3 regions of the Rossellomorea sp. GQ25 genome follow, and region 1 is predicted to be linked to each of the others. Evidence: riboswitches for the same ligand, from Rfam matches in the RefSeq annotation. Region 1 holds a riboswitch; each other region holds the start of a gene.
The links. A riboswitch is a leader RNA that binds a small molecule or an ion and turns the genes downstream of it on or off. The one in region 1 is predicted to bind lysine.

Region 1 (11,053 bases):
ACCAGCGCAAATCAACAAACGGAACAGCAACGGTTACGAAGGGTGCCAATCTAAGTGGTGGAAACAATGCTAAAATAATAATAATGTACGAGCAGACTGTCATATGGTTAAATAGGCAGTCTTTTTTCTTTGATAAAATCATCTGTAAGGAAGGTCAAGCCTAAGAAATAGGAGAAAAGTATCGAGTGGATTGAATTCAAATTGTAACTGAAGTCCCCTTATATTATAATGGTGAATAGAAGAAATTTTCTAAAAATTCATAAGGAGGGATAACAATGAATAAACCATGGTTTGCTGAATACCCAGCAGAGATTCCCACGGAGCTCGATTTAATCGAAAAACCACTGCAGTCCTATTTAACTGAAGCGGCTACCCTTTATAGCAGTAAAGTTGCCATTCAATTTATGGGTAAGGAATTGACCTACACAGAATTACATGAATCCGCACTCAAGTTCGCTCACTATCTTAAATCACTGGGAATTAAGAAAGACGATCGGGTGGCGATCATGCTGCCGAATACTCCCCAATCCGTGATCGCGTACTATGGCATTCTCTACGCTGGTGGAATTGTCGTACAAACCAATCCATTATATATGGAGAGGGAAATTGAATACCAAATGAAGGATTCTGGTGCCAAGGTGATCTTGACATTGGATATTTTATATCCAAGAGTGTCGAAGGTGATGAAGAATACCGAACTTGAGCACATTGTTGTAACCGCTATCAAAGACTACCTTCCATTTCCTAAGAATCTCATCTACCCATTCATCCAGAAGAAACAATACGGCATTGTTGTGAAAGTGGACCATTCAGGACAGAATCATTTATTTACGGAGATCATGAAAACATCCAAGGCAGAAAGTACCCATCAGGAATTTGATTTTGAAAACGATGTGGCTCTTCTTCAATACACAGGCGGGACCACTGGCTTTCCGAAAGGGGTTATGCTCACTCATAAGAACCTTGTCGCAAATGCTTCCATGTGTGATGCGTGGCTTTATAAATGTAAAAAAGGAGAAGAGCGGGTCCTTGGAATTCTTCCATTCTTTCATGTGTACGGTATGACAGCCGTTATGATATTATCCGTCATGCAGGGATATAAAATGATCTTACTCCCTAAATTTGATCCCGAAACAACCTTGAAAACCATTCAAAAGCAGAAACCGACCCTATTTCCTGGTGCACCTACCATCTATATCGGCCTGCTGAATCATCCGGAACTGAAGAATTATGACTTATCCTCCATCGACTCATGCCTTAGTGGAAGCGCCCCATTGCCTGTTGAAGTGCAGCAGCAATTCGAAGTCGTCACAGGCGGAAAACTGGTAGAGGGGTATGGATTGACAGAATCTTCACCTGTCACACATTCCAATTTCCTTTGGGATAAAGAGAGGATCAAGGGAAGCATCGGTGTTCCTTGGCCAAGTACGGATGCAGCCATTTTCTCACTTGAAACAGGAGAACCGCTTCCGCCGAATGAAATGGGTGAAATCGTCGTGAAAGGTCCTCAAGTGATGAAGGGTTACTGGAATCGTCCAGAGGAAACCGAACAAACGTTAAGAGATGGCTGGCTATTAACGGGAGATTTGGGGTATATGGATGAGAGAGGTTACTTCTATGTTGTGGATCGCAAAAAGGATATGATCATTGCGGGAGGCTTTAATATTTACCCTCGTGAAATCGAAGAGGTCCTTTATGAACATCCTGCGATTCAAGAGGTTGTAGCTGCAGGCGTCCCAGATGCATACAGAGGCGAAACCGTAAAGGCGTATGTGGTCCTGAAAGAAGGAAAGTCCCTGACAGAGGAAGAACTCAATGAATTTGCCCGCAAATTCCTGGCTGCCTACAAGGCGCCCCGGATTTATGAATTTAGAAAAGAGCTTCCGAAAACGGCTGTAGGAAAAATATTACGCAGAGCACTTGTAGAAGAAGAGCGCCAAAAGATAGAAGAAGAACAGAAAACAAGTTAAATGAATACCATTGGCTTTTTCTTTTTGCTGTATAATGGGACAAGGCATCTCTTCTTGACAAGTAAAGAGTAACCTTTTATTATAAAATATGAATGAATAATCATTCATATTTACTTAAGGCAGGTCAAGAACTTATGAAACGAAATAAACCTAAATACAAGCAAATTATCGATGCTGCTGTGATCGTTATAGCTGAAAATGGTTACCATCAGGCACAAGTATCCAAGATTGCGAAGCAGGCTGGAGTCGCTGATGGAACGATTTATCTCTATTTTAAAAATAAAGAAGATATCCTGATTTCGTTGTTTAAAGAAAAAATGGTACTTTTTGTAGAAAAAATTGAGGAAGTTATAGCAGGAAAACAGACAGTTTCAGAGAAATTATTAGTGATGATTGAAAATCATTGTAAAATTCTGTCGGATGATCACCATCTAGCGATTGTGACACAACTGGAGCTCAGGCAATCCAATAAGGATATCCGCTTAAAAATCAACGATGTATTAAAAGGATATCTGCAATTAGTAGATAAAATTCTGATTAGCGGAATAGAATCCGGAGAGTTTTCAAGTGATCTGGATGTCCGGCTGGCTCGTCAAATGATCTTCGGGACTCTGGATGAAATGGTGACAACGTGGGTGATGAACGATCAGAAATATGACTTAGTAGCTCAAGTCCCTGCTATTCACAAACTATTACTTCATGGGTGTGGCGGCAGGAACTAAATTAGTTTAGGGGGATGAGAGATGGAAAGTTTATCATGGTCATTAGAGGGAAAGGTAGCAACGGTTCTAATCCAAAGACCTCCTGCTAATGCTTTAGCCAGTGGACTTATTAAAGAAATCGATGCAGTTCTGGATGAGCTTGAAGAAAACGCTGAAGTACGGGCGATCTTACTGAAGGGTGAGGGGCGATTCTTCTCTGCAGGAGCTGACATTAAAGAATTCACAACGATTGAAACGGGTGAAGAATTCTCTAAATTGGCGAAAAAAGGCCAAGACGTTTTTGAGCGAATGGAGAACTTTTCAAAGCCGATCATTGCAGCAATCCATGGCGCAGCTCTAGGCGGAGGATTGGAGCTTGCAATGGGATGTCACATCCGATTGGTTAGCGAGAATGCAAAGCTCGGTCTACCGGAGCTTCAGCTAGGGCTTGTACCTGGTTTTGCAGGCTCTCAGCGCTTGCCGAAATTGGTAGGGAGAGCAAAAGCGGCAGAAATGCTATTAACGAGTGAGCCAATCAGCGGAACAGAAGCTGTACAGTGGGGACTTGCCAATAAAGCATATCCTGAAGATCAGCTCTTCGATAAAGCGAAGAAAATGGCCGATAAGATTGCGAAGAAGAGCCCAGGGGCGATGAAAGCAGCCATTGAGCTGTTAAGTTATACAAAAGATGACCGATTCTATGAAGGCGTAATGAGAGAATCGGATCTTTTCGGTGAGGTATTTGTATCTCGTGACGCCAAAGAGGGTATTTCAGCGTTTGTTGAAAAGAGAGAACCGCACTTTAAAGGCTAGAATACATTCTTGTAATATAGTAAACTCTTAGTGAGGGGCAGTCTTGAATGTTCAAGCTGCCCATTCAAAGGGGTTAAATTGTCAAAATCTTTTTAAGGGAAAGAATGTTTACATTATTAGGAGGGACTTACGCATGAACATCTATGTACTTTTGAAAAGAACGTTTGATACTGAGGAGAAAATTTCGATCCAAAACGGTCAAATTGCTGAAGATGGAGCTGAATTTATCATAAATCCTTACGATGAATATGCCGTGGAAGAAGCTATTCAAGTTCGCGATGCACATGGTGGAGAAGTGACGGTTGTGACAGTTGGCGGAGAAGAAAGTGAAAAGCAACTGAGAACAGCACTGGCAATGGGTGCAGATAAAGCAGTCCTGATCAACACAGAGGATGACCTTGATCATGGTGATCAATTCACTACAGCCAAAATTCTTGCCCACTATTTAAAAGAACAGGAAGTAGATTTAATCCTGGCAGGTAATGTTGCGATCGATGGTGGATCTGGACAAGTTGGACCACGTGTAGCAGAACAGCTTGATATCCCTTATGTAACAACGATTACGAAATTAGAAATGGATGGCGGAACGGTAACAGTCACACGTGACGTAGAAGGGGATTCAGAAGTAATTGAAACATCTCTACCTCTACTGGTAACGGCACAGCAAGGATTGAACGAACCACGATATCCATCACTTCCAGGAATCATGAAAGCGAAGAAAAAGCCTTTAGATGAAGTGGAATTGGATGATATTGATTTAGACGAAGATGAAGTAGAAGCGAAGACAAAAACAATTGAAATCTACCTTCCACCGAAGAAGGAAGCGGGTAAAGTATTAGAAGGCGAATTGGATGCTCAAGTATCAGAGCTTGTTTCACTTCTTCGCAATGAAGCGAAAGTTATATAAGGCTAAGAAGTAGTAATAACTAACATTCAGGGGGTATTTAACATGGCGAGAAAAGTATTAGTACTTGGAGAAGTTCGGGACGGATCATTACGTAATGTTTCCTTTGAAGCGATTGCGGCAGGTAAAACAGTATCTGAAGGCGGAGAAGTTGTAGCAGTTCTAATCGGCAAAAGTGTAAGCGCTTTAGGCAATGAAATGATTCAATATGGTGCTGATAAAGTAGTGGTTGTGGAAGATGATAAACTGGAGCAGTATACGTCAGATGGATATTCACAAGCAGTTCTATCGGTTATTGAGCAAGAGAAGCCTGAAGGAATCATCTTCGGACATACTGCACTTGGAAAAGACTTGTCTCCTAAAGTGGCCAGTAAGCTAAGCACAGGATTGATTTCTGATGCAACTGATCTTGAAGAAGCTGGCGGGAACCTCGTTTTCACAAGACCGATTTATTCCGGGAAAGCATTTGAAAAGAAAATTGTGACTGGCGGTGTGATTTTTGCGACGATCCGTCCAAATAACATCGAGCCTTTAGCGAAAGATGAGTCACGTACAGGAGAAGTTTCTTCCCTTTCCGTTGATATTAAAGACTTACGCACAATCATTAAAGAAGTCGTACGTAAAGCAAGCGAAGGTGTTGACCTATCTGAAGCGAAAGTCATTATCGCCGGAGGACGCGGAGTGAAAAGTGAAGATGGATTCAACCCGCTTAAAGAACTGGCGGATGTTCTTGGTGGAGCTGTAGGAGCATCTCGTGGAGCATGTGATGCCGACTACTGTGACTATTCCCTGCAGATTGGTCAGACAGGTAAAGTCGTAACACCTGACCTTTATATTGCATGTGGTATTTCTGGAGCTATCCAGCATTTAGCGGGTATGTCGAATTCAAAAGTCATCGTTGCGATCAACAAAGATTCTGAAGCGAACATCTTTAATGTAGCGGATTATGGAATCGTGGGTGACCTGTTCGAAGTGGTGCCGATGCTGACTGAAGAGTTTAAAAAGCTTAAAGTATCCTCTTCTTAAATTCAATTGACGTTTTAAAGTAGCGTCTATAGGGTATGAACATATTATGTAGTAAAAATAAGGATGCAGCCGGATGGCTGCTCCTATTTTTCTACCCTGTATATTCCGTTATCTGAAGGGAATATTACCTACGAGCAGATTAATAGCATCACAAAAAAAACGGTGATATACTAACGTTACATTCAAAGATTTTAGGAGGCGCATATAAATGGCAATTACACACGCTACTGATCAATCATTTTCAACTGAAACAAATTCTGGACTGGTATTAGCGGATTTCTGGGCACCTTGGTGTGGACCTTGTAAGATGATCGCTCCAGTACTGGAAGAGTTAGATGGAGAAATGGGCGACAAAGTAAAAATCATCAAAGTTGACGTTGATGAAAACCAGGAAACAGCAGGTAAATACGGGGTTATGAGTATCCCGACTTTAGTTGTCCTTAAAGACGGTGAAGTTGTTGATAAAGTAATCGGATTCCAACCTAAGGAAGCACTTGCTGAACTATTAAACAAACACGTATAAGATAATCTTTTATACACCGGGGCTCGATTTGTGAGCCCCGGTTTTATATTGTATTAAAATATCTATCAGACAGCTAGATCCTGGTTAATCAGCCCTGATACTTGTTGTCTTTGACCAAGCCGCCTCACTCTATGGCAATCAAAAAAATCAGATCGTATGAAAAATATAAATGCTTAACCCATTAAACCAACTTCTGATTGGAATCCATTCATTGAAAGCCTTACAATAGGCTAAGAAGGAATTTCAGACTGAGTTGGTTTTTTATTTGGAGAGAAAAATTAAAAGTGATTAAAATTAAAGGTGAACGGTCTTTTACCACACTGAATTTCCTCAAGCTACCAGTGTGCTTAAACAGAAAAAGTCTAATCATTTCTCATTTACAGGAGTGATTCGATCCTGTTCATTCAACCATCACCGTCTATAAATGGGCAGACAAGAGAGGAGAGAGACGATGAACCCTACCATTACAAATAAATTAGCTCTATTACCGGATCAACCGGGATGTTATTTGATGAAAGACAGACAAGGTACGATTATTTATGTGGGTAAAGCAAAAGTATTGAAGAATCGTGTGCGCTCTTATTTTACCGGTTCTCATGATGCCAAGACTCAACGGTTGGTAGGTGAAATTGAGGACTTCGAGTACATCATGACCTCTTCTGATTTGGAAGCCCTTGTGCTTGAAATGAACCTGATCAAAAAATATGACCCTAAATACAATGTCATGTTAAAGGATGATAAAAGCTATCCGTTTATCAAATTAACGAACGAGAGGCACCCAAGACTTATTACGACCCGCAAAGTCCAAAGAGGGAAAGGCCGATACTTTGGTCCGTATCCCAACGCAGGAGCCGCTAATGAAACGAAAAAACTTCTGGATCGTTTGTATCCGTTACGAAAATGCACTACCCTTCCTGATAGAGCCTGCTTGTATTATCATATGGGTCAATGTCTGGCTCCTTGTATCAAAGAAGTAAGCAAAGACACATATAGAGAAATGACTGACGAAATTTCCAAGTTCCTGAATGGCGGATACAAAGATATCAAGAATCAATTAACGGTGAAAATGAAGGAAGCAGCAGAGAATCTGGAATTTGAGAGAGCGAAGGAATTTCGTGATCAAATCCTTCACATTGAGGCGACAATGGAAAAGCAAAAGATGACCATGACCGATTTCACTGATCGGGATGTGTTCGGATATTCCGTAGATAAAGGCTGGATGTGTGTACAAGTATTCTTTGTGCGTCAAGGAAAGCTCATTGAACGGGATGTGTCACTCTTCCCTCTCTACAATGAACCCGAGGACGAATTTCTGACTTTCTTAGGTCAGTTTTATTCGAAATCCAATCATTTTAAGCCAAAGGAACTATTTTTGCCAGAGGAGATTGATGAAGAACTGGCTGCTAAGCTGATAGAGGTGAAAATCACCAAGCCTAAACGGGGAAAGAAGAAAGAGTTGGTCAAGCTTGCCGAGAAAAATGCGAAGCAGGCGCTTGAAGAAAAATTCGCTCTGATTGAAAGAGATGAAGAACGGACGATTAAGGCGATAGAACGTCTTGGGGAGCATATGGGCATTTATACTCCTTTCCGGATCGAAGCATTTGATAACTCGAATATTCAAGGTTCGGACCCTGTGTCTGCGATGATCGTATTCCTTGACGGGAAACCGGCGAAGAAAGAGTATCGAAAGTATAAGATTAAAACCGTGAGAGGCCCTGATGATTATGATTCCATGAGGGAGGTCGTTCGCAGACGGTATACGAGAGTTTTAAAAGATGGTCTTCCTTTACCGGATCTCATTATCATCGATGGGGGAAAAGGGCAGATTGAAGCGGCGAGGGATGTCATTGAGAATGAGTTGGGGTTGGATATCCCGCTTGGCGGCCTTGCGAAAGACGATAAGCATCAGACGTCGGAACTGCTGTATGGGAATCCCTTGCAAATTGTTCCTCTTGAAAAGAGAAGCCAGGAATTTTACTTGCTGCAGCGGATCCAGGATGAAGTCCACCGATTTGCCATTACGTTCCACAGACAGCTTAGAGGAAAGAGCGCCTTCCAGTCGACTCTTGATGACATTGATGGGATTGGTCCGAAACGAAAGAAACAGCTATTAAAACACTTCGGCTCCATGAAGAAGATCAAGGAAGCAACGGTTGAGGAATTTATTGAGATAGGGATTCCAGAAGCTGTTGCTAAGGTATTGGTGGAGAAGTTGAAATAGGGGATGTTAGAAACAGTAAATGCAGTTGATTATGATAGTTGATTGGAGTGGAAGGTGCTCGACTCCTGCGGGAATAGCGGGAAAGTACGAAAAGCCGAGGGGCTTTGCCTAGGGGCGACAAGCATAAGACGAGTCTGCCGGAAAGGCGCTCTTTGCCTTTTTGGCAGACTTGGCTTATGACCTCGAGCCCCTAAGCCCCGTAGCTGGACAGTTGAGACCCCGCAGGGCGAAGCCCGAGGAGGCTCAACTCACGCCCCGCGGAAAGCGAGCACCTGGAGCGGAAATCAACCACTAATCGCTCCTACAAAATAGCAACAGAATTTACGACGTGAAACAATAATTAAAATGAATTTAATTTGGAAATGTGCATTGAATCACAAATTCTTATGTGCTATAATTAACGAAAATTTATAACATTATCACTTTTTAAAGTGGTGATAGAGGTGCGAGCTTCAAAAGTACAGGTAAAGAGGAGTATGAGCTCTGTTGAGATGCCTGGAAAGGGGAGATTCGCCGAAGTGGTTTTGGTCTCATGCTGATTCCGCTGGTTCTACGTTTAAGAAATGTAGGATTGTCAAGATGATTCAATCTTGGAGAGCTATCTCACAATGCCCATGAACCTATTTTGTATGTTCTGCTGTATGTTCATAAAGCAATGAGATATTATTCTCATTGCTTTTTTTATTATCCAGCGCAGGTGATGAACCTGTTCCATGAACGTTTAGGATGATTGTGATTGTACTCTTCACCATCAAAAAATGAGTCGTAACGATGCACTCAATGAGAAAGAGGGAGAAGCTGTGAGTATTATTGTTCAAAAATTCGGTGGGACTTCAGTAGGTTCTGTAGAAAGAATTCAAAATGTTGCGTCAAGAATCGCAGAAGAAAAAGAAAGAGGAAATGATGTTGTGGTCGTGGTATCTGCCATGGGGAAAACCACGGATACACTTGTTGGTTTGGCAAGGGAAATTACATCACAACCGAGTAAGAGAGAAATGGATATGCTTCTATCTACAGGAGAGCAAGTCACCATTTCACTCCTCACGATGGCCCTGATTCAATCCGGACACGATGCCATCTCATTCACAGGCTGGCAGGCCGGGATCGAGACGGAATCCGTTCACAGCAATGCGAGGATCACCAATATTCATACTGAAAAGATGTTGAGTCACCTTCAATCGGGAAGAGTTGTGATCGTAGCAGGATTCCAAGGGATGACAGAAGCGGGGGAAATTACAACTCTCGGTCGTGGTGGATCGGATACAACCGCCGTTGCGATTGCAGCTGCCCTGAAAGCAGAGCGCTGTGATATTTATACAGATGTAGACGGGGTGTATACGACGGACCCGCGTTATATTAAAGGAGCAAGAAAGTTACCGTCCATTTCCTATGATGAAATGTTGGAACTGGCTAATTTAGGGGCTGGAGTCCTGCATCCACGGGCAGTGGAATTTGCCAAGAACTATCAAATTCCGTTAGAGGTCAGATCCAGTATTGAAAAAGTTGAAGGAACGTATATTGAGGAGGAAGCAAGCATGGAACAAAACCTGATTGTGAGAGGCGTAGCATTTGAAGGTGAAATAACGCGTGTAACTGTATTTGGACTAGGGAACGCATTAACGGGACTATCTTCTGTGTTTACCACTTTAGCCAAAAATCATCTGAATGTAGATATTATTATTCAAAGCCAGACCGATCAGAATATGACCAATTTATCATTCTCTATTAAAGAACAAGACCTGGAGGAAACCCTTGTCGTTCTGGAACGAAACAAAGAGCAATTAGGATTCACCCATGTTGAACATGAAAGTGAGCTTGCAAAAGTATCGATCGTTGGCTCTGGTATGATCTCAAATCCAGGTGTGGCAGCGGAAATGTTCGAAGTGTTAGCTCAAAATGATATCGTGGTGAAAATGGTCAGCACGTCTGAAATCAAAGTATCTGCAGTCGTAGACGAGAAAAATATGCAAAAAGCAGCAGGCGTCCTACATACCGCATTTAACCTGGACGCGGTGAAGATGGAAGAAGTCACGTTATAATACCCAGTAGCAGAGAGCGGGACAAGTGAAAAAGGGTTGCCCCATCAATTGAAGGGCAACCCTTAATTAGAGTATGAAAGGGATGTCGGTAAGGACTATTCTACTTTATCTTTCTCGTCCCATCTTACAATCACTTTCACTGAATGACTCCGTTTATGTAGTTCGTCGGCAGCTTCTGCCACACATTTCTTTTGTAACTGTACTTGTTCGGCTAGAAAGCCCGTTTCCAGTTTGAATGTTACATCCGACTTTAAGGCAACGCGTCGTTCTATCACCGGTCCGCTTATTTCAAAGGTCATCTCATTCTTTTTTTGTTCCAGAAGTGCAAGAGTTCCCCAGCCGGCTTCAGCGAAAAACGATATCAGTTCCTCTGATGACTGAAGGGGGAATTTCCGAGAGAGTTGTTTTCCACCCCAGTATAAAATATCGGGTGTATGCTTTCCTAAAATTTCTGGAATCAATATGTCACGTAACATTTCATATCCGAAGATTGGAACGGACAGTTGATGTACTTCTTCTTTTTTCTGTTCCAAGTAAATCCCCTCTTTCTATAAAACTATTATATACATGAAAAGGGGATTTATCATCCCATACCTCGAAAAAATGACCTTGGGATATTTTGGTGATATAACTTTTATTTGATATTTATTTGAATTTTCGAACATTTAACCAGACAATACCTCACCTTTTCTGTTATCAATATATTGAAAATATTTTTGCGGTATTGTCGAATTTATGTATACGTTTTCTTGACGCTTCCACTCCTTGGGAGTAAAATGAACATGTCACATTATTGTTACAATATAAAATATGTATCGTCGTCTAGTCATTCTTAAAAATGCATTAGAAAACGAAT
Region 2 (11,053 bases), on a different contig from region 1:
TTAAAAAAGGTTATTTCAATCTTTCTTTGGCTTTTGGACCATTTTCATTCATACTTCGTGCCTGCTGACCCCATCCGATCTACTTAATTGCGTCGAAATCGTCCATGATTGCGTCATTTTCGAGGTGAATTGCGTCATTATCAAAAATAATTGCTTCGATTTTAAACTTAATGCGTCTCTTTTCATCATTTATGCGTCTTTTTGAAAAAAATGGTAGTCGCTCCCCTTGCCCACCCCATAAAAAAATTCCTTGAAACTTTTCCCACCCCACCCGACTCTAATAAATGACAGGAGGTTAATCAATGGATGTAAAACTCGTAAAAAAAGCAATCAAAGGGAATGAACAGGCATTTGAAAAGTTAATCCACTCAGAAAGCGAGAAGCTGTACCGGACGGCATTCCTGTATGTGAGAAATAAAGAAGATGCCCTGGACGTTGTGCAGGAGACGGTTTTTAAGGCATTTACGTCGATATCCCGGTTGAAGAATCCGGAGTATTTCAGTACCTGGCTGATCAAGATCCTGATACATACGGCATACAGCTATCTAAAAAAGCAAAGCAGACTTGTCCTGACGGGGGATGATTTTCTCGACAATGCCCTCATTACAGAAGAAACGGATGTAGAGGGGCGGATTGACTTGATCACGGCCATGGCATCCTTGAATCAGCACTATCAAACAGTCATTATCTTATTTTACTTCCAGGGTCAGTCGATCAAAATGATTTCCGAAACAATGGATACGCCTGAAGGGACGGTTAAGACGTATCTTCACCGTGCAAAAATGGACTTGAGAAAGCTGTTGGAAGGAGTGAATCAGTATGGACAGAAAATGGTTTGAGGGAGAAATGGATCACATCGAAGTACCGAAAGATGAGGTTTTTCAGGCGATTTCAACTGGAATCGAAAAGGGAAGAAAGCAAAAGGTCCGAAAAAAAACGGTTAAGGTAAGTGCAGCTTTCACTACGGCAGCAGCCTCCATGGTTCTCATATCAGGCTTCCTATTCGCGCCTGTGAACAATGCACTGGCTAAACTACCCGTACTTGGTGGGATTTATGAAAAAGTCGGGTCTGAGGTCGGAAAAGAACTCTATTCAAGCGATAAAGTCACCGAAGTCAATCAGGCTGCCACTTCCAACGATGTGGATGTGACGATTACAAGTACGTATTATGACGGAAACATCATCGGGGTCACCTTTAAAGCGAAAGGTGATAATTTATCCATTGAACATATGGATGAAGGAAACCGTCCGGTGAGCGGCTATAGCTATCACCTCTTCGACGGGAAGGATCAGAATCAATGGGGATCAGGAAGCTCAGGTCTAAAAAAAGATGGAGATGAATTCGTAGGTTCGATCGAGTTCTACCGGGATGGAAAGGAACCGCTGGAGGACTTCACACTTCCATTAACGTTCACCCATATGGCTGATGTAAATGGCACCTGGTCTTTTGACGTACCGGTGAAGCGGATTCCGTCTGAAACCATCGAAACAACCGCTAGGACAGAATCACCGGACGGGAAGTTCGAGCTGCAGATGACATCGGTGAAGAAGGGGAAAGCCACGACCACCCTGGAGTATACCTATACAGTAGAATCGGAGAAGGATTCATTAAATCTTATCGTGTTCGATGACCTGGGGAACCGGCTATCGAAGTCCGGTGCTGACATAATTGAAACAAAGAAAATAGATGGGAAGGTTCAAAAGACGGTCCGGGAGCTATTTAGGAGTAAACTCAGTGACAAGGCACGTTCGTTGAATGTCCAGGCAGATATGGAGCGTGCGGATGAAGATGCCATCAACTCATTAAAGGCTTCCCCTCCATTCCAGGTGAAGAGCCCTCGTTTCGGTTATCAGATCAGGGTTGAAGATATCCAAAACGCAAAAGGGAAGGTGACAGTTGATTTCACCATCGATCATATCAAAGAAAAACAATTTCGATATGACATTTTAGAGAACTTTGCTCAATTTGTTAAGTTGATCCCATCAAAAGATATTAAAAGAAATGTCAAGGATGAACTGGATTATAATGAGATGTTGAATCATATGCTCAGAAGTGCTAAAACGAAAACAGTGGATAAGGATACCCTCCGTTTTCAATCCACTTTTGCATTACCACAGGATGCCAACCTTGAGGACTACTCACTAATCGTCCCATTTGAGACATTAAGCATGAATGATAAGCCAGTCAACTTGAAACCTTTCGAAATAAAACTGGATTAAGAAAAATCCCCGGAATTTGAATTCCGGGGATTTTTTATGAATAGGGTTCAGGAACTAAAGCCGAGGCTTTGTAGGATCACAGTCAGGATCTTGCTGGCTGGTTGCTTCTGCGAGTTTCGTTAAGTAATAGCATTCTTCCCTCAGCATATGATCGGCCATTAAAGCGGCGAAGGTACCGAGTGCGGCCTTGCTTAATTCCAATTCTTCAATTTCATCCAAGAATCCCATAAACAGCTTCATCTCAAGTTTTACATCGTCATTGAACCGTTCGAGGGCAGGGAAGTGGCTCACTTCTGTCCGCAGGAATCCTGCCATTTCAACGGCCTTTAAGTAAAAGGCTTCAAAATCCGTTGTGAATTCATCACTTTGCTTCTTGATTTTTTTTTCAACTCGGTCCATATTGTCGGAGATGGCTCCAGCATGCCCCGCCGCATCTAACAGCCAGAGGAGGTGGTGGTGGAGCTCGTGGAAAATGGGCGGTTTTTCACCTTTGGTTAAGTACTTCAAAACGCGGAGGTATTCTTCGAGCTCATTCACCATATGATTTAGGAATGTGGGGCCAAGACCCATGCTGATATCCCCTGTTAAATGACGTGCAATCAGTTCAAGTTTGAATTTCCTGAAGCGGCGACTAACCTCTTCTGCCTGCCTGCTTAAAGAAATATCGGGATTTTTTTTCGAGCGTACCAGCAGTTGATCCCACTCCTCTTTAAACGTATTGGCGGCAGTGATGGATTCTTTTTCTTTTGGAGCCAGGGAGTCATGGATAAACCGGGCATGATCTCCAAGCACCTGCAGCCAAAAACCATGTTCAAATCGAGCGGCTTCTTGATAATTTGACATCTATTATCCTCCTAAAATAGTTTCCTTGTATATGTATTAAAAGAATGGTGAAAAAATGTCCTCCTGGTCGTCCATCGTAGGGAGACGAAAAAACATTGACAACCATTTCAAGAGGATGATATAGTAATTCCAATAAAATAATAGATCACTCTCTGATAATAGAGGCGCGAGTATGATGAGTACCTTCTTTGAGAATAATGGATTCTGAGATAAGAAGAGAAAGGCAGATCGCCGAAGCAGAAAATAGCCAATTCTATTTTTTGTTGGGCCAGCATTGAAGAAATGTTGGACTGTCACAATGAAAAAGTTGTGGAGAACTATTGAAGAGATGTTAATACATAATCTTCATCATGTCTCCGAATACTGATGATAAACCGTATGAGCATCGCTTCATACGGTTTTTTTGTGTTTTTTTAGAGAGAGTCAAAAGGAGTTTAGGATATGAGTACAGTTGATATGAATGTTCGTGGAGATCTTGAAATAGGGGGAATGAGCACGGGTGATCTGGTGGAAACCTATGGGACGCCATTAATGGTCTACGATGAAGGAATGATCCGTGAGAATGCCCGACTGTTCCGGAATGCATTCAAGGAAAGTGGTTTGCAGTACCAGGTCGCCTATGCGAGTAAAGCGTTTCTATGTAAAGAGATGGTACGACTTGCGGAACAAGAACATCTCTCCCTGGATGTCGTGTCCGGTGGGGAATTGTATACGGCACTGGAGGCGGGATTTCCCACTGAGCGCATTCATTTCCACGGGAACAACAAGTCGGAAGAGGAGCTCATCATGGCTCTTGAAGCTGAGATCGGCTGCTTTGTCGTCGATAGTTTCCTCGAGCTTGAGCTGCTTCATGACCTGGCCAAGGAACGCGAACAGCAGGTTCAAATCCTGATCAGGGTCACGCCTGGCGTGGAAGCCCATACCCATGAGTACATTACGACGGGACAGGAGGATTCGAAATTCGGATTCAGCATTTCCAATGGACAGGCGAATACAGCGATTCAACTTGCTATCCGCAAGCCGTACTTCTTATTACTCGGGTTGCATTCCCATATTGGTTCTCAGATTTTTGAACGGGAAGGGTTTGATCAGGCCATTCAAGTACTGGCTGATTTCCTTCAGCGAATCCGCATCGAGTATGATGTGACGATGCCGGTGCTGAATATAGGCGGAGGATTTGGTGTCCGGTACACGGAAGAAGACCAGCCCCTGCCGATTCCAATGTATGTGAAATCGATTACCGATAGTGTGAAGACCTATTTTGCAAAGAATGAATATCTGCTACCCGAAGTATGGGTAGAGCCGGGCCGAAGTATGGTGGCAGAAGCGGGAACCACCTTGTATAAAGTTGGTTCAAAGAAAATCATCCCTGATGTTCGCACATATGTAGCTATTGACGGGGGAATGACGGATAATATCCGTCCCGCCCTCTATCAGGCGAAATACCATGCGGTCCTGGCAAACCGACCACAAGAGGAATGCACGGAGCTTGTGAGTATCGCAGGAAAATGCTGCGAATCCGGTGACATGCTGATTTGGGATCTGATGCTTCCGCCGACGAATTATGGTGATATACTGGCGGTGTTCAGTACAGGAGCCTACGGGTATTCAATGGCGAGCAATTATAACCGTATTCCCCGTCCGGCGGTTGTGTTTGTAAAGGATGGGGAATCACGGATCGTAATTGAACGTGAATCGTATGCAGATTTAGTTCGGAATGACCGGTAAATAGGGAGGTCTTTCCTTTCAAATTGAAATTTAACTATCTGAATGACCATTATTCAGTATGGCATTTGGAGTGTGAAATTATCATCTTTACCCGATTTTCCAAAAGGTTTAAAGCTATTTTTGCTGAAGAAATGAACAAGCAAGCTCTTCTGTAGCATAAACTGCTCAAACAATCCCGCACAGGGGAAAGAGGGTTTCAGTCGATAAGTAAAGGGTTCGTATATTGGAATGGGTACTAATTCCCACCCTGAAAGTCCATACCCCAAACAACATCTGTATAAAAAGAATTCAAAGAAGGCTGCGTCTAATGAGATGCTGCCTTCTTCTTTTTTGTCTATTCTTAAACCCTCTTCCTAACGTTTTACAAGTAATGGATGAACCCAACTTTCAAAATGGTCTCCCCACTATTATTCTGTCTTCAAATAGGGAACAGGAATACGACTTTTTTAATATAATTTCATGGGACTTTAGGCAGGTTTAGATATGCTGGTTTGGATTGTATTCATCGCTCACCAAATAGTGATCTGAAACTTATCCAGACAGACTTTATACAACGGAATTATGTCCTTCAATTGCTCCCTTAAGTTGTTACAGAGTCAGAATGGCTCAACCCCTTCTTATATCTTTTTTCATAAATAAGTTGAATGGAATCCAATGGTCACTTTAAGACTAGTTCTTTACTCCTGAAAAATAACCCCAATTGAGAAATGGCTGTGCTGAGACTTACAATTTAATTAACCCCAGACCTACAAAACTACTCCTAGAGAAACAAGTTTGCATCCAGAGATAGGCAAACGACAATATAATTTGGGAGGTGACCTTTGACAGAATCTGAACCAAGTAGTCTATTTCTATATCTTAATTTTATAGGACTACATACCTTCTTTATTTTATCCTCAGCAAGAATCTACTCATATATGAATCAATTAACAAATGACTTTAACAGAATAGGAGAATGTTCATGAAAAAGCTTAACGTGAAACCACTTCTCGTTGGTTCGATTGCTGCGACGATGATTTCAGGTTCGATGTTCCAGGTAGATGCACTTGGTATCTCTTCCAACGGGAAGGAACTCGAGGAGTCTAAGGTTGATAAGAATGAAGCAATCAAAGGGGAACATACCATCACTCTCATCACTGGTGATGTGGTAAAGGTGTCGACCCTCCAAAATGGCAAACAAATGATCAATGTAGAGCCTGCTGAAAAGAATGGTGAAGGTGTCAGGGTCATGACCATCAAAGATGACACATTCGTATTCCCGAACTCTGCCATGCCTTATATGGCCGCAGGAAAAATGGATGAAGATTTATTTAATATTACGAAATTGATTGAGTACGGGTATGATGATAAGAATCAAGCGTCTGTACCTGTCATCGTAGAATACAAAGAAACAAAGGCTAAGGCTTTCTCAGCAACTCCGGCCCCAAAAGGATCCAAGAAAGTAAGAGACTTGGAAAGCATTAATGGAGCGGCCCTTTCTGCACAGAAAAAGCAGGCAGAAACATTCTGGAAAGATGTCACCGTTCAAAGTGAAAAGAAAGAAACGGAGAAAGCACCCCTATTTGAATACGGGGTCGATAAAATCTGGCTGGATGGCCGTGTAGAAGCAGCCCTTGATCAAAGTGTGCCGCAAATTGAAGCGGATGCCGCTTGGGAACAAGGCTATACAGGAGAAGGAGTCAAGGTGGCGGTTCTTGATACTGGAATCGACTCTGAGCACCCGGATATAACGGGTCAAATTGATGAAGCCGTAAGTTTTGTGCCTGATGAAGAAGTAAAGGATGTCAATGGTCACGGGACCCATGTTGCCTCCACCGTGCTTGGGACAGGTGCAGGTGATGGTAAACATAAAGGTGTCGCACCTGATGCCCGTTTATTGGTAGGGAAAGTTTTAAGTGACCAAGGATATGGGCAGGATTCCTGGATCATTGATGGAATGGAATGGGCTTCTGAGAATGCTAAAATTGTCAACATGAGTCTTGGAAGCGATATGCCGAGTGATGGAACAGATCCAATGGCAGAAGCGGTGAATAGATTGACAGATGAGAATGGAACCTTATTCGTCATTGCTGCCGGTAACAGAGGAGGGGAAGGTACGATTGGTTCCCCAGGAGCAGCAGATTCAGCATTGACAGTTGGGGCAGTGGATAAAGCGGATGAACTGGCGTATTTCTCATCAAAAGGTCCACGCTATGGAGATATGGGGCTAAAACCTGATTTATCTGCTCCTGGTGTAGGGATTGTAGCAGCTCGTTCTCAATATTCCGATGGAACCGGAGATTACAAAAGTTTAAATGGTACATCAATGGCGACTCCTCATGTTGCGGGTGCAGCTGCCATTTTAGCCGAAAAGCATCCTGATTGGGACGGCACTACATTAAAACAAGCTCTAATGAATACGACAAAGAAGCTAGATGGTTACCAACCTTATCATGTCGGTACAGGCAGGGTGGACATAGCAGCTGCCCTGGATTCACAAGTTAGAGCAACAGGATCGGTCTCATTCGGATTCTTTAAATGGCCTCATGATCAAGCATCTGCAGTAGAAAAGGTAGTGACCTATACAAATGATAGTGAGGAAGAAATCACTCTTGAACTGGAATCAACCTTTACAAATGCGGAGGGAGAAAAGGCGCCAAACGGTATGCTGACAGTCTCTGATCAAACCGTTACGGTTCCGGCAGGCGGAACGGTGGACGTGAATGTAACACTCGATTCCACACTTGGCGAAACAGGGTCCCGCTACCAAGGATTCCTGACAGCTAAAAAGGACGGAACAGAACTTGTACGCACGACGATGGCGATGGTCAAAGAAGAGGAAAGATATCCTCTTACATTGAATGCAACCGATCGTGACGGATCGAAAGGACAGGCTTATGTCGTACTGTTCAGTGAAAAAATGGAGCCAGAAGTAGTGGGCGTCGATGGAACACTCGAGCTTCGACTGCCGCCAGGCACTTATTCCGCTATGTCACTCATGGATGTCGATGTGGATACGGATCACGCCGGAGTAGCCCTTGTTGGAAATCCGGAAGTAAAGCTGAACGGTCCTAAAACTGTCGAGCTTGATGCACGAAAAGCGAAGGAAATCAAAGTAGAGGTACCGAAGAAAGCAGAAGCGAATTATCGACGTATGGAGTACCATCAAACCATCGGTGACATGCCAATGACGAGTTTATATTTAATGCCAGTGTGGATTGATAAACTATATGCCGTTCCGACCAAGGAAGTGAAAAGTGGATACTTCGAGCAGCTGACACGCTGGCGCCTGACCAAGCCACTATTGACGATCAATTTTAAAGGAAAAGAATTGGATGACATCCCGTTAGCAGGAAGCACCTTATTGGATGGAAAGTATAATCTGTCCACCGTGTATGCCGGAAATGGAAGCACTGCAGACTTTAATCGATTGAAGGCAAAAGGAAAGGCTGTCGTAGTGGATCGAAATGCAGAAGTGAGCGTTTCACAACAAGCTACAAATGCCGCAGTTGCAGGAGCAAAGCTTGTCATCATTGTGAACAATGAAGATAAAGAATTCAGCCAATACGCTGGTACTCCGGAGTATACGGACAATCCACTTACCGTTGCTTCTATCAGTAAAAAAGAAGGAGAGAAGCTCGTAAAATCAGTCCGTTCAGGGAATGTAAGGCTGCAGGTGGAAGGATCCGTTGATTCTCCATATGTGTATGACCTAATGGATGTCCATAAAGGATCCATTCCGAAAGACTTGACCTATGCACCAAAGGGCAAGGACTTAGCGAAAATCGACACCCGCTACAATTCACCAGTTGAAACTGATGGAGGAGAATTCCGTTATGACCTTCGTCCACATACAAGAGGAGCGGTAGGTTTCCTTCAAAAGGTTTCACTTCCAAGCGCCCGTACTGAATATGTATCGGCAACAGAAGACACAGGCTGGTACCATCAGGCCAATGTACTCGATGAGGGATGGCAGGTCCGTCAACCTCTGATGACGTATACAAAAGGACAAAAAATCACAGAGAACTGGTTCTCACCGGTCGTCCGACCAAGTCTTGGAGACGGATACTGGGCACCTAGAAGACAAGGGGATTCTCTTCAAATCAATGTCCCTGCATGGGCTGACGGAGGAAAAGGAAACACCGGGGGTACGGAATACAATGTATCTGTCCAAAACCAAACCTCTCAATTATACAAAGGGGACACGCTACTGAAAGAAAGCAAAGGGCAGGCATTGAATGCATTCGATATCTTACCGAAAGAACGTACCCAATTCCGATTCGTCACAGATGCCATACGGGATGAAAACCGCTGGAACACATCCACCCGCACCCATTCGGAATGGACCTTCTGGACGGAAGAAACAGAGAATTGGATGGAAGACCTCCCATTCCTGATCCTTGATTACAAGGTGGATACTGATGTCAACGGGGATGCCCTGGCGAACCGCCCGACAACTCTTGAGCTATCCGTCGGCAAGGTGAAAGACGCGATCGGCTATGGAAATGTAGAAGGCGCTACCTTAGAAGTGTCCTTCAACGAAGGCAAGTCATGGAAGAAAGTGAAGCTGAACCGTGACGGAGACATATTCAACGCAACAATCAAGAATCCTAAGAACGCAACAAATGTTTCATTGAAGGCAAGTGCTTGGGATGATGAAGGAAATAAGATCACGCAAGAAATTATTAAGGCTTATGGATTGAGATAATATTATAGGAAGAAGATGCCTCATTCATTTTAAGGCATCTTCTTCTATTCATATAAGTTTTAAGGTAGGGTTGATCTATGCCTCCAAAAAAATTTCCTCTAACGAAGGTTCTTCTACTTCAACCCGCAATACGTCCACTTTCATTTGATTAAGGGCACGGATAATCTCAGCGATCTTATTTTCGGAATTTATATTCAGGACGAAGTGAGTTTCCGTTGCTTCCAAATCAGTGCCGTTTGACCCCAGCCAATGATACAGGTTCACTTTTTCTTTTATCGGTATGGAGGAGTGTTTCACTTTTAACGTAATAGTAGATCGGTAGAACGACCTTAGTTCATCGATGGTGCCGATTTTGACAATCTGCCCGTCCTTCATGATGGCCATTCTTGTGCAAATCTTCTCTACCTCATCTAAATTGTGAGACGTCATAAAAACGGTTTTTCCATCTGATTGCAATTGTTGTATCAACTTCTGGATTATAATCACCGATTCTGCATCTAATCCTGAAGTAGGCTCATCGAGGAAGATGAGTTCAGGATCATGAATGATAGCCAGGGCGATACCAAGTTTCTTTTTCATTCCAAATGAAAATTTGGATGTTTTTTTATGGGCATGTTTTTCAAGACCGACCTTCTTCAAGACGTCTATACACTGTGACTTCGATACTGGCCTTCCTGATAAAGCGGACAGCATCCGTAGATGTTTGACAGGAGTCCGGGAGGAGTAAAATGTTACATAATCAGGCATTACGCCGATTTTCTTCTTTACTCTGTCATTAGGTCCTTTCTTTCCAAGGAGGAAGTACGACCCTGATGTAGGATGAATAATCCCAGTCAGTGTGTTTATGAAGGTGGATTTTCCTGCACCGTTCTTTCCTAAAAATCCAAATATCTCTCCTTTCTTCACAGTGACTGTGATTCCTTTGACAACGGGAGATGATCCATAGGACTTTGTTAATTGCTGAGTTTCAATGACGTTCATTTAACATTCCTTCCTTCTGAACAATAAGTGTGTCAATCCAATCATCAATCCGGCCAGCAGCAGGATCACCAAAAAGGTAAAGTCCTCCCGGTTTAAATAATAATAAGGGTTCAAATACTTCATCCAGCTGAACCAGGGGTTGGAGGTGAAGACCAACCAAAACGATAACGCAGGAAACATCAATCCGAGGATAACACCAAGAAACATCGTAAATGCAGGTTTCGGTATTAGTGTGGATACTAAAAGAGTGAAAGCAATTTGATAAGTTAGCAAACTCATTAACTGTGAAAATATAAATAGATCAAAGCGATGAGAAAAAATCACAATCAGCACGTGGGATACCACTATACATGCAAACCAAAAGGTCCAGATCCCTAGAAACTTCCCGAAAACAATCGAGGCTCGGGATGTTCTTGAAACGAGAAATCTCATCGTTCTTTCATGTGTCTCTCTGTTTATCGTATCGTGGGAGAGTCCCATGATGAATAGTTGGCCAAAAAATACGACCAATACTAACAATCCAAATACATGAATGTTTTCGGCTTCTTTGGGTGAAAGTTCTATATCGCTCACAAGAAGGGTGGAAAACTTCGC
Region 3 (11,053 bases), on a different contig from region 1:
TGTGACTCCTGTATGAACAAGCAGCGTATCAAGTCCGGCGTTTATCCCGGCTAATATATCGGTATCATAATTATCTCCAACCATTAACGTATCTTTTTTAGGCACTCCTAATACAGACAGCGCCTGCTCCATAATGATTGATTCAGGCTTCCCGATAAATACCGGTTCAGTTTGTGTGGAGACTGTGACAACTGACGTAAGGGAACCATTCCCTGGAAGCAACCCTCTTTCAGTCGGGATCGCGATATCTCCATTGGTTGAAATAAAGGTAGCTCCATTTCTAACACCTAAGCAAGCGAGGGATAGCTTCTCATAATTTATTTCACGATCAATTCCCACTACCACGAAATCAGGTTTCTCATCCTGAAGGGTGATACCGTTCTCTTCCAGTGCTGAACGGATTCCTTCTTCACCGATGACATATGCCGTCCCATTCGGTTTTTTCTTTGCCATATACTGAGCTGTCGCCATTGAAGTAGTAAATACCTGTTCCTTCGTGGCATCGATACCAAAGGACTGCAATTTTTCCGCAACCTGTTCCGGTCTTCTCGAAGAATTATTGGTGACAAACAGATAAGGTAATCCTTTTTCTTGTAATCGTTTAACAAAATCTCCTGCTTCGTCGATTTTCTCTTTTCCTTTATACATTGTGCCATCTAAATCAATTAAGTAACCTTTATATTCTTTCATTGTGTACCTCCATATGCTTGTGTATAGTATGTCCAAATACCGGTAGAGCCTGTGCTTTTTTCGGTAAATTGTATTCCATAAATAAAACAAAACGCTCTCTATTTAGAAAGCGCTGTCAAATGCTGATTAATTTTTAAATGCAGACACAGGTCCCAATTCATTTTCAAGGTAGCTGCGAACATGTTGGGGAAACTTCTCTAATGAGTGGAATACCTCGTTCAAAATCGTATGTAATTGCTCATGATGGATGGCTGTATACTCTTGAACAAGAACCTTACGCTGCGCCACAAGTAGTTTAAGATCCTCACTCATCTTGTCTCCAATTACCTTTTCATCCAGAAGTATATCAATGATATCCTCATAGCTTCCTGGATCTCTCATAATGAAACCGTCGATCATACTGTTTCCTACGTCGAGTATAGATTCAATAATCGTATGAGCCATTCGCTCCAAAGCTAATTTTTCTAATGTCCCGTTCCATTGATCATGTTCACTAACAGTCGTTAACTGTTCATTCATATACATTAATATTTCCTCTATCTTTTCTCTATCTACGAAATACATGGTGCGCCCCTCTCTCTGAACGATATCCTTTATTTTAACATATTTCCCTCCCTGTCATACAGGTACATCCTGCAATTCTCAGCTCAGTTTGTTATGATGAGATAAGCAAAAAAAGAGGGGGACATCTTCATGAGTGAACGATTTTATTTATACGATGATACAGAAAATACAAAAACACGCTTTGTGAGTTTTATGGGGGAAAATCAGCGGTACGACTTAGCAATCACCCAAACAGATCGCTATTATGGGAAATCGTTAGTATTAGACCTTCAAGGCAGTCGATTTGCGATCATCGGCAGGGATGACCTTGATGAACCTGGATATGTAGAAAGTGTATTCAAGCTAACGGAGGAAGAAGCGGATGAGTTGAGGGACTTCTTAGGAGAAATCATTATGTAGTGGTTCTAACAGCGCACGATAAAGAATGAAGTCCACCCCACTCTCACATACTACAAGTATGAAAGGTGGGAGATAATATGAGTAAAGAACCAAGAGACAAAGAAGAAGAAGTATATAGTGACTTTTCCAACGTTGAAACATACCGTAATTTTATCGTTCCGGAAACACTGCCTGAAGGGCCATATGGCTCTCCCCGAGGAAAGCATACTCCCGTTGAGAACAAAAGTACTCCTTGGAAAGAAGGGCAACGATATTACAGTGCTTTCAACTATGAAAATAAATCACTTCATCAGGATATCCCACGTCAGGAGCCTGGATCACACCCTGTTCATGCAGATCCCGATGTGAATGAAGAACCTCCATATACTGAAAATAAGTAAAAGCACAAAAGGAACAAACTTTACTGTTTGTTCCTTTTGTACATTATTTATTGACTTTTTTCACAAGAAAATAAGCGCAGCCAAAATTACAGTATTCATACAAGTAATCCTTATGTGTACTCACCTTTGTGTCAAAAGAGGCTTTTTGATTATGATCATCAAAGAATCCTTTTAAGCGGAGCTGGCCATATCCCCAATCCCCAAGGATAAAGTCGTATTTACTTAAGATGTCGCTATATCTTTCCTTAAATGCTTCCTCGTTGAATCCGTCTCTAAATTCCTCAACGATTTCGTAGCATGTATTCTGCACACAAATCATCTTGTCCACCCACTTTCATTTCCTTATCTTAAATTATAACGGATTGTCCATTAATTACTATGAAAAATTGTCATAAGAGATGGACACCCTATCAAATAGGGGGTGTTTAACTTGAATAAATTCATTCTGGGTACAACTGTACTAAGTATTGCCCTAATCGGAACTGCTTGTGATGGAATTGACACGGCCAATGAAGAAATGTTTCACGACAATGGAAATACCATTAACGTGAATGACCGGGAGGACCTGTACAACGAAAATAGCTGGACGAAAAAAGGAGCTCACCGCGGTGAGGACTTCGGTTATGTTCGTCAACAGAAAAGTCCCACAGGTGGTCAAACCATTTCCACAAAGGATATGTATAGCATCAATCGAGAACAAGTAGCCGACACGATCAGCAAAATGAGTGTCTCTCTTCCAGACGTAAACGATTGTTCCACTCTTGTCACTGACGAAGAAGTGCTGATTTCATACGTGACGGACAAAAAGGATAAAGATGGCCGTTTTGAAGTAGCAGACCAAGTAAAGAAAACAGCCATGTCGGTTATTCCCCGTTGGTACCATGTATATGTGACCGATGACAAGAGCCTGATGCGCAATGTAGAAAACCTGGCCAAAATGGATAGCGATAGCCGTAACGCCAACACAGCCATTGATGATACCATCAACCTTATGCTGCAGGATTCCCCTCAGGGAAGAGATGTAGACGCAGGTGAAAACCCAAATGGTGAAATGACATCTGAGAAATACGAAATGCAAGACGACGATGTCCACAAAATCAACAAAGACCGTCAAAAGCGAAAAGATAACACAGATAACATGGTCGATTAATTAGAAGACAGAAGAGACAGGCATCATACCTTGCAGGATTTGCGTCTCATGTCATACTCTTTGCTACAAAAAGGACTGACTGTTAGAGATCTTCTCCTTCAAGTCAGTCCTTTTATATATGAAAAATTATGCCTTTTGAACCTCTTGCTCACCGGCTGCTTGTCTTGCTTTAGCGGCTGCATTAACTTGCTCATCTGCATGGTAGGAAGAACGAACGAGTGGTCCTGCTTCACAGTGACTGAAACCTTTTTCCATCGCTGCTTCACGTAGTTTAGCAAACTCATCCGGGTGATAATATTTCTGTACTTTCAAGTGTTTCTTAGATGGTTGCAGGTATTGACCTAATGTCACAATATCAACATGGTTTGCACGCAGATCATCCATTGTTTCAAGAATTTCTTCCTTCGTTTCCCCAAGACCAACCATGATACTTGATTTTGTTGGAATTTCCGGATTTAATTCTTTTGCACGACGCAGGAATTCCAATGTACGATCGTAAGTAGCACGGGCACGAACTCTTGGAGTCAAGCGACGAACGGTTTCGACATTGTAGTTCATGATATCTGGCTTTGCATCCATCAATGTCTTGATATTATCGAAAACCCCACCCATATCAGAAGGCAATACTTCAATCGAAGTGAAAGGACTCTTACGACGAATGGCACGAACCGTTTCAGCAAAGACTTGTGATCCACCGTCTTTCAGATCATCACGTGCAACAGCTGTAATAACTACGTGCTTCAAGTTCATTAATTGAACAGAATCTGCAACGCGTTCTGGTTCTTTAAGATCTAGTTCAGTTGGAAGGCCTGTTTTTACTGCGCAGAAACGGCATGCTCGTGTACAAATATCTCCAAGAATCATGAAGGTAGCTGTTCTTCTAGTTCCCCAACATTCATGAATATTAGGACAACGAGCCTCTTCACATACTGTGTGAAGGTTGTTTTCACGCATCATTTTCTTCAAGCCCATATAGTTATCATTCGTATTCAACTTTATTTTAAGCCAATCCGGTTTACGAATGTGTTCATCTTTCTTACCCATACCCCTCATCTCCAATCCTAAATAATTCTGACTTAGGCAAAGAGTGAAACGCTTTCTAAATCGTTCATCTTATGTAAAAAAAGCCATCATCAATATACTTCTTTTGTCACTTTATCATACTAAAAAAGTGAAAACAAGCATGTGATACCCTATTACCATTTATTGATGATTATGAATCCCGAGGAACGATACAAACTAGAAGTAGGCCCCTAAAAATGGAGGGATTATTTTGTACAAACGATTGGTCTTAGCCTTTGTGGCTTTTTGCATGGTGATAAGCCCTTGTCAAACCTTTGCTGCAAAAAAGCTGACAGAAGAACAGATTCACACGAAAAGGATGGAGTTATTTCAGAAAAGCGCGGCTCTTACTAATATTCCCTGGTACTATCTCGCTGCTATTGATCAGTACGAACGCAGTCTACGTTTTGCCCGCAAAGATAGGGAAAAGCCCTCTTCACTTATATCGATCTATATGGAGCCGGAAAAATGGGTCGGCCCTCTGAACCCTAACCGGGAAGATGACAATCCTGAAACGATCGCCCTATTCAACGGGATAGGCCGTGATGGAGATTTCGATGGAAAAGCCAACCTGAAGAGTGATGAAGATATACTGGCTGCTTTGACAGAGTTTATATTACGATACGGAATTGACCGGGATAATTTCAAGCTTGCACTGTGGGACTATTATAAACGTGATAAAACGGTCAGTATCATCATGGGAAATGCAAAAATCTATAAACAATACGGTACCATCCATTTAAACCAGAAAGCCTTCCCCCTTCCCCTCAGATTCAACTACAGTTACCGAAACACTTGGGGTGATGCCCGTGGTTGGGGAGGAAGACGTATTCACGAAGGGACGGACCTCTTTGCTGATTATGGTGTACCTGTAAGAGCGACATCGTATGGAATCATTGAGATGAAAGGATGGAACCGGTATGGAGGCTGGCGTATCGGGATACGTGACATTAATAATACGTATCATTATTTTGCCCACCTTAGTGGTTTCTCTAAAGATCTTCATATAGGTCAAGTGGTGGAACCGGGAATGGTTATTGGTGGTGTTGGGAGCACTGGATACGGACCCCCTGGAACATCAGGGAAATTCCCTCCCCATCTCCACTACGGAATGTACAAGGATAATGGTTTGACGGAATGGTCATTTGACCCTTACCCTCACTTACGAATGTGGGAACGGCAAGACAGAATCAAAAGCAAAAAACGTTAAAAAAGCAGACAATGGTTATCCCATCGTCTGCTTCATCTTTTTACTCTTTACACCTTTTTTTTGGATTTGGAAACAGCGTTCATGATACTAGCTGCTAATCCACCCCAGATGATGACTATTCCAACAATCATCATTGCAATCGCACTACCAGTCATGTTAGCCAACCTCCTTATAGCTTTCAGCTTCAGTTTTGGCATTCCAGCGTTTGAATGAGAAGGCAACACCTGCAAGAATTGCGAATCCTGCAACAAACCATCCGCTGTAAAGGATGAAGGCATCAGAGTAACCTCCATAGTTTCCAGTTTCAGTTTCAAATTCTCTTAATAAATTCATTTTGAATAAACCGAACATCATCCATCCAAGAACGATTGGTGTGATGACACCTAAGCATACTTTCCACCAGGCGCCAAGCTGAATATCCGAGATTCCATTAGCGTGAGATTGGAATGTACCTAACTTGCGCAGGAACCAGGCAATCACTACTACTTCAACTAATCCGACGAATGCTACACCAAACTGGTTGATAAAGTAATCTGCGGCATCCAGGAACAGTAATCCGCCCTGAGTGGCAAATAAGATTGAGATGATCGCAGAAAGACCCCCACCGAATAGAACGGCTTTCGTACGGGAAATTCCGAACTTTTCAGAAACCCCTGCTACATACGTCTCCGTAATCGAGATGAGTGATGACAGTCCCGCTAACACCAGGGAAGCAAAGAACAAGAATCCGAATAAACCGTTAAGAGCCGGGAATTCGTTAATGATTTGCGGGAATACCACAAATGCCAATCCAACTCCCCCGCTTACTACTTCCTGCACCCCAACACCTTGAGATTGAGCCATGAAGCCTAAAGCAGCAAATACTCCAATACCTGCAAGTAATTCGAACCCTGAGTTACTGAAACCTGTGATGAATGCATTATTTGTAATATCCGATTTCTTCGGAAGGTAACTGGAATACGTAATCATAATCGCAAATGCGATGGATAAGCTAAAGAAAATTTGTCCGTATGCCGCTACCCAAACACCAGGGTCAGCTATTTTGCTGAAATCCGGTTTGAAGAAAGCATCTAAACCATCCAATGCTCCAGGTAATGTTAAAGCGCGAACAACAATGATTAAGAATAAAATAACTAGTGCCGGAATAAAGATCTTATTCGCTACTTCGATTCCCTTCTTTACTCCTTTGAAAAGAATCCCCAATGTAATCACCCATACCAATACAAGTGGAATGAATACTCCAGGAACGATACTGCCTGTCTGACCAGGATCAACCGTAAGCTTCAAATAATCGTTGAATAAGAATGACTCCGTATCCTTCCCCCAACCTAAATTGAAAGAAAACACACTGTACGACATCGCCCATGCAATAATGACGGCATAATAGGTAGAAATGACAAATGCGATTAATACTTGCCACCAGCCAAGCCACTCTGATTTCCTATTAAGACGGAAATAAGATAGTGGTGCCGACCCACGGTATTTATGACCTAACGTAAATTCAAGCACTAATAATGGAATACCTGCTGTAAGAAGAGCAAATAAATAAGGAATAAAGAATGCTCCTCCACCATTTTCATACGCTACTGCTGGAAAACGCCAAATGTTTCCCAAACCGATTGCTGACCCGACAGCAGCTAGAATAAATCCTGCTCGTGTTCCAAACTGGGCACGATTCTCCATGTTGGTTCCCCCTAGTTCTTTCCAACTACCATTTTAAGGTATTTGAAATTTTTATATTTTCAGATTATTTATAATCTACAGTCAGTATAGCTAGTTCCAGAGCAATTGTCAAAGCTATTTTTAGATTTTGGAAAGAATTTTTTATTTGAAGACAGGTACTATTTCACTATATGAATTTTGTCGGAATATGAAGAATTGATGATTAGAAAGGTGGAGGTGGAAATCGAGTTTCTCGCTAAGGTTTTTGTAATAATCTTTAACTCTGGCTTATCGACATCCTGCAAAACTATTTTTTTATAACTATCAATATAAAAAACCAGAAGCTCATGAGCTCCTGGTTCTTCTTCATCTTATTGTTCTGAAACAGCTGGTTTTGCTTTTTCACCAAACAGAAAAGCGAATGCGACGATTAATATGATCACAACACCCAGACCGAACAGTGTGCTTCCAGTGAACCCTAATACAAGGTATCCAATTGAAGCAGCAACCGCTCCGATTAATGCATATGGAAGCTGTGTGAGAACGTGATCGATATGATTGCTTCCTGCTCCTGTAGAGGAAAGGATGGTTGTATCCGAGATTGGAGAACAATGATCTCCCAAAACAGATCCAGCTAAAACCGCTGCCATAGCAGGAAGTAAGATACTTACGTCTGTCGCTGCAGCAATTTCCCCGGCGATCGGAAGTAAGATTCCAAAAGATCCCCATGAAGTTCCCGTCGAGAATGCCATGATTCCGGCAACTAAGAACAAGATGACTGGAAGTGCCTGCATAGGTAAGCTTGATTGTTCAACCAGACCCGCAAGATACGTACCTGTTTGCAATTGATCGATCAATGTGACGATCGTCCAAGCGAAGATAAGGATGTAAACGGCTGGCAGCATGGATTTGATCCCTTCCACTACTGCTACTCCAACTGCTTTCCCTTCGATTCCTTTCAAGCTGACTTGACGAAGGAAGAAGATCAACGCCACGAGAAGCCCGAACAAGCCACCATATAATAATGATTTCGTTACATCTGTATTTTCAAAAACCGGCAGGATGTCAAATGATCCAACTGCTTGATATCCTGTCCAGAGCATCATTCCAATCGTGCCGATAACAAGAGCTACGATCGGCCAGACAAGATCACCTACCGATCCTTTCGAGCTGACAGGCAGATCATTTTTCAATTCGCCTGGAATCTCTTTTTCGGGATCATATAGGGCTCCCGTTTCAAGTGCTCTAACTTCATGCTCTTTCATCTTTCCAAAGTCCAAGCCTTTAGCAGCCACCATGATCACAAGCAGGACAGCTGCCCAGACATAAAGGTTCATTGGTATCATTTGAACGAAGGCTGAAAATGCTGTGTACTCTGTGATACTGTGTGCAGCCAGAATCGAACCGATAATACCGATAATGTACGCTCCCCAGCTTGAGATTGGTGAAACGACACAAATGGGTGCCGATGTCGAGTCAATGATATAGGCTAGTTTTGCACGTGAAATTTTGTGACGATCTGTAATGGGTCTCGAAACCTGGCCAACAGCAAGGGCGTTAAAATAGTCATCAATAAAAATTATGATACCTAAAACGGCTGCAAGAAGCTGCGCCCCTTTTCTCGTTTTCACACGTTTCATCGCCCATTCACCGAATGCGCGGCTACCGCCGGAAATGTTCACAAATGCTGTGATGACACCAAGAATGAGTAAGAAGAAAATAATATAGACATTCCAGGTGTTGAGTGCTCCATCGGCGACAAAGATGCCTTTAAAGGCGTCCCACATAAAGCTGAATGTTTTCGTAATTGAGAAATCTGCTAACAGAAAGGCAGACGCAACGATTCCTACTCCCAGTGAAAGTAGAACCCGTCTCGTAAGTATAACCATAAGAATGGCTAAAAGGGGTGGTAATAGTGAGTAAATCGTGTTTTCCATAATGTCCTCCTCCTATTTGATAGGGGGGAACCATCGTAGCATGACAGAGGATAATAAAAAAAGGCAACGATAGAGAAGCTATCATTACCTTAGTAAGTAATTTAAGTGCTCCATCACGATCTGTAGCTCCCCATTATAGAGATTCCCTATAATGACAGTGTTATCCTTCTTCAAGATAACCCCAGCAAATACACATTCGACATGCATATTTACTTCGGCAAAAGTTCCCTTTCATCTGTTCTCACAGTTGTCATTCTCAAACAGCTTACTCTTGAACTCTGCGCCTCTACCCCATCGGACTGATGATGTGGTGTGTTATAAAATTTTCTTTATTAATATATCAAACTATCATTCTTTTGACAACTTTTTTTCCTGACTAATTTGTGGGAATTTCAATAGAAGGACTGGATTCCCCTCCACCATTGTTATAAAACTGTGGTACATCCAGGTGAACGGTACCCATGGCAACCAGGATATCCTGCTTGATGGTCTCCGTTTTCGTTGCAAATGGAATGATGATCTGGACATTGACTTCAAGCTCGACAAACACTTTTACAACGGCATTATTAATCCCGAATTGCTCTACCGTAGTTTTAATATCAGAACGCACATCTCCGATCGAATGAAAGCGAATCGGTACTTTTGGACCAAGGTTACCGAGTAACACGTTGTTGGTCGCCTGACCAAGAGGGACCGAGTAAGTGATGCCCTTCGCTGCTTTAGACTTTCCTTCATCGATTTCCACTTCGGTAATAAATTCAAGGTTTTCTAAATTTCCCTCCTCTGCTTCTTGTAGGTTTTGCTGAACTAAGTTGGTGATTTCTGCCTGAACCCGGTTGATGGTCTGAGTATTATATTTAAATGAAACAATGTCGCCTTCTGTATTCTTCACTTCTTCCGTTATATCCGAAATATCAAGAACATCAGCAATTTTTTTGTTTATCGCTTTATTGATAACCAACGTACCGATCCTGCTGGTTTGAGTTTCAGCATAAGCAAGCAGTGTCGGTTTCAAACCTTTGTTAATGATCCACAATCCGAATCCAGTCGAAATCATAAAGAATAGAATCGTGATGATCATCACATATCGAAAAGGCAGCGGCCCTCCTCTTCGGGGTTTGTATGTTTTAAACTTTGACAAAAAAATCCCCCCTTACAAGCTATTTGTATGCAAAGTAAGAGGGGTTTAACGCAAAAAATTTATTTAATTTTAAGAGTTTGGGGTTCATAATCCGGATCAAATCCCGTAATCACCTTATCTAATTCCGTACTTAAATCCATGGCATAAGGAGTTTGTATTTCCTGTCCATCTTCTTCGATGATCCGAATCACCGGTCGATCCGTTACACCTTTATTTTGATCGGTCACAATTCCTTTTCGGCCATCATTCAGCTCGACCACCATCCCGTTCGGATAAATGGCCACAGAAGATCTGAAGGCTTCAATTACATTTGTATCAAACAGAGTACCGCTTCCTGCATATAATACCTCCAGCGCTTGATGTGGAAGCATGGCTTTCCGGTATACACGATTTGAAGTCATGGCGTCAAATACATCGGCCACCGCTATGATTTTTGCAAAGGGATGGATATCCTCACCTTTGATTCCTCGTGGATAACCAGAACCATCAAGCCTCTCATGGTGCTGGTACGCGCAGTGAGCAATGATCAGGGACACAGAATGAAGCTGTCGCAAAATCTCAAAACCGTGTTCTGAATGCTTCTTGATTTCACAAAATTCGTCTTCTGTCAGCTTTCCTGGTTTCAGAAGAATTTCCTCCGGCACAAGCATCTTACCGATATCATGCAAAATTGCTCCCACGCCTAACTGCTCGAGCTGTTTAGTAGACAGTTTAAGTTCCAGGCCTATGGATAACGTATACAAAGTCACATTAAATGAATGATGAAAAATATAGGAGTCATATGTGAAAACATCCGTCAAAATGGTTAGGAGATCATGATTCGCCTTTACTTCAGACAAGACTACATCAATCACCTGC

Region 2: it holds a riboswitch for lysine, as region 1 does, so the genes downstream of both, lysA (diaminopimelate decarboxylase) here and AC6CIB_RS14670 (aspartate kinase) in region 1, are expected to answer to the same signal.
Region 3: it holds a riboswitch for lysine, as region 1 does, so the genes downstream of both, AC6CIB_RS12835 (Na+/H+ antiporter NhaC family protein) here and AC6CIB_RS14670 (aspartate kinase) in region 1, are expected to answer to the same signal.

Annotation. Positions count from the first base shown of each region.
Region 1 covers NZ_JCAXEQ010000004.1:255,405-266,457, reverse strand. The annotation lists gene AC6CIB_RS14705 (long-chain-fatty-acid--CoA ligase) at 276-1,970, shown strand; gene fadR (fatty acid metabolism transcriptional regulator FadR) at 2,105-2,692, shown strand; gene AC6CIB_RS14695 (enoyl-CoA hydratase) at 2,714-3,484, shown strand; gene AC6CIB_RS14690 (electron transfer flavoprotein subunit beta/FixA family protein) at 3,618-4,391, shown strand; gene AC6CIB_RS14685 (electron transfer flavoprotein subunit alpha/FixB family protein) at 4,434-5,414, shown strand; gene trxA (thioredoxin) at 5,623-5,937, shown strand; gene uvrC (excinuclease ABC subunit UvrC) at 6,389-8,158, shown strand; lysine riboswitch at 8,589-8,767, shown strand; gene AC6CIB_RS14670 (aspartate kinase) at 8,959-10,197, shown strand; gene AC6CIB_RS14665 (YslB family protein) at 10,293-10,730, opposite strand.
Region 2 covers NZ_JCAXEQ010000002.1:226,643-237,695, reverse strand. The annotation lists gene AC6CIB_RS06940 (sigma-70 family RNA polymerase sigma factor) at 303-839, shown strand; gene AC6CIB_RS06935 (DUF4179 domain-containing protein) at 820-2,220, shown strand; gene AC6CIB_RS06930 (DUF2935 domain-containing protein) at 2,275-3,063, opposite strand; lysine riboswitch at 3,215-3,391, shown strand; gene lysA (diaminopimelate decarboxylase) at 3,505-4,791, shown strand; gene AC6CIB_RS06920 (S8 family peptidase) at 5,753-9,478, shown strand; gene AC6CIB_RS06915 (ABC transporter ATP-binding protein) at 9,554-10,459, opposite strand; gene AC6CIB_RS06910 (ABC transporter permease) at 10,460-11,053, opposite strand, start outside.
Region 3 covers NZ_JCAXEQ010000003.1:406,771-417,823, reverse strand. The annotation lists gene AC6CIB_RS12885 (TIGR01457 family HAD-type hydrolase) at 1-690, opposite strand, end outside; gene AC6CIB_RS12880 (DUF86 domain-containing protein) at 817-1,254, opposite strand; gene AC6CIB_RS12875 (DUF3055 domain-containing protein) at 1,384-1,653, shown strand; gene AC6CIB_RS12870 (cytosolic protein) at 1,731-2,033, shown strand; gene AC6CIB_RS12865 (YutD family protein) at 2,077-2,352, opposite strand; gene AC6CIB_RS12860 (YhcN/YlaJ family sporulation lipoprotein) at 2,455-3,183, shown strand; gene lipA (lipoyl synthase) at 3,310-4,227, opposite strand; gene AC6CIB_RS12850 (M23 family metallopeptidase) at 4,496-5,455, shown strand; gene AC6CIB_RS12845 (methionine/alanine import family NSS transporter small subunit) at 5,503-5,610, opposite strand; gene AC6CIB_RS12840 (sodium-dependent transporter) at 5,612-7,138, opposite strand; gene AC6CIB_RS12835 (Na+/H+ antiporter NhaC family protein) at 7,489-9,054, opposite strand; lysine riboswitch at 9,170-9,351, opposite strand; gene yunB (sporulation protein YunB) at 9,431-10,195, opposite strand; gene AC6CIB_RS12825 (HD-GYP domain-containing protein) at 10,255-11,053, opposite strand, start outside.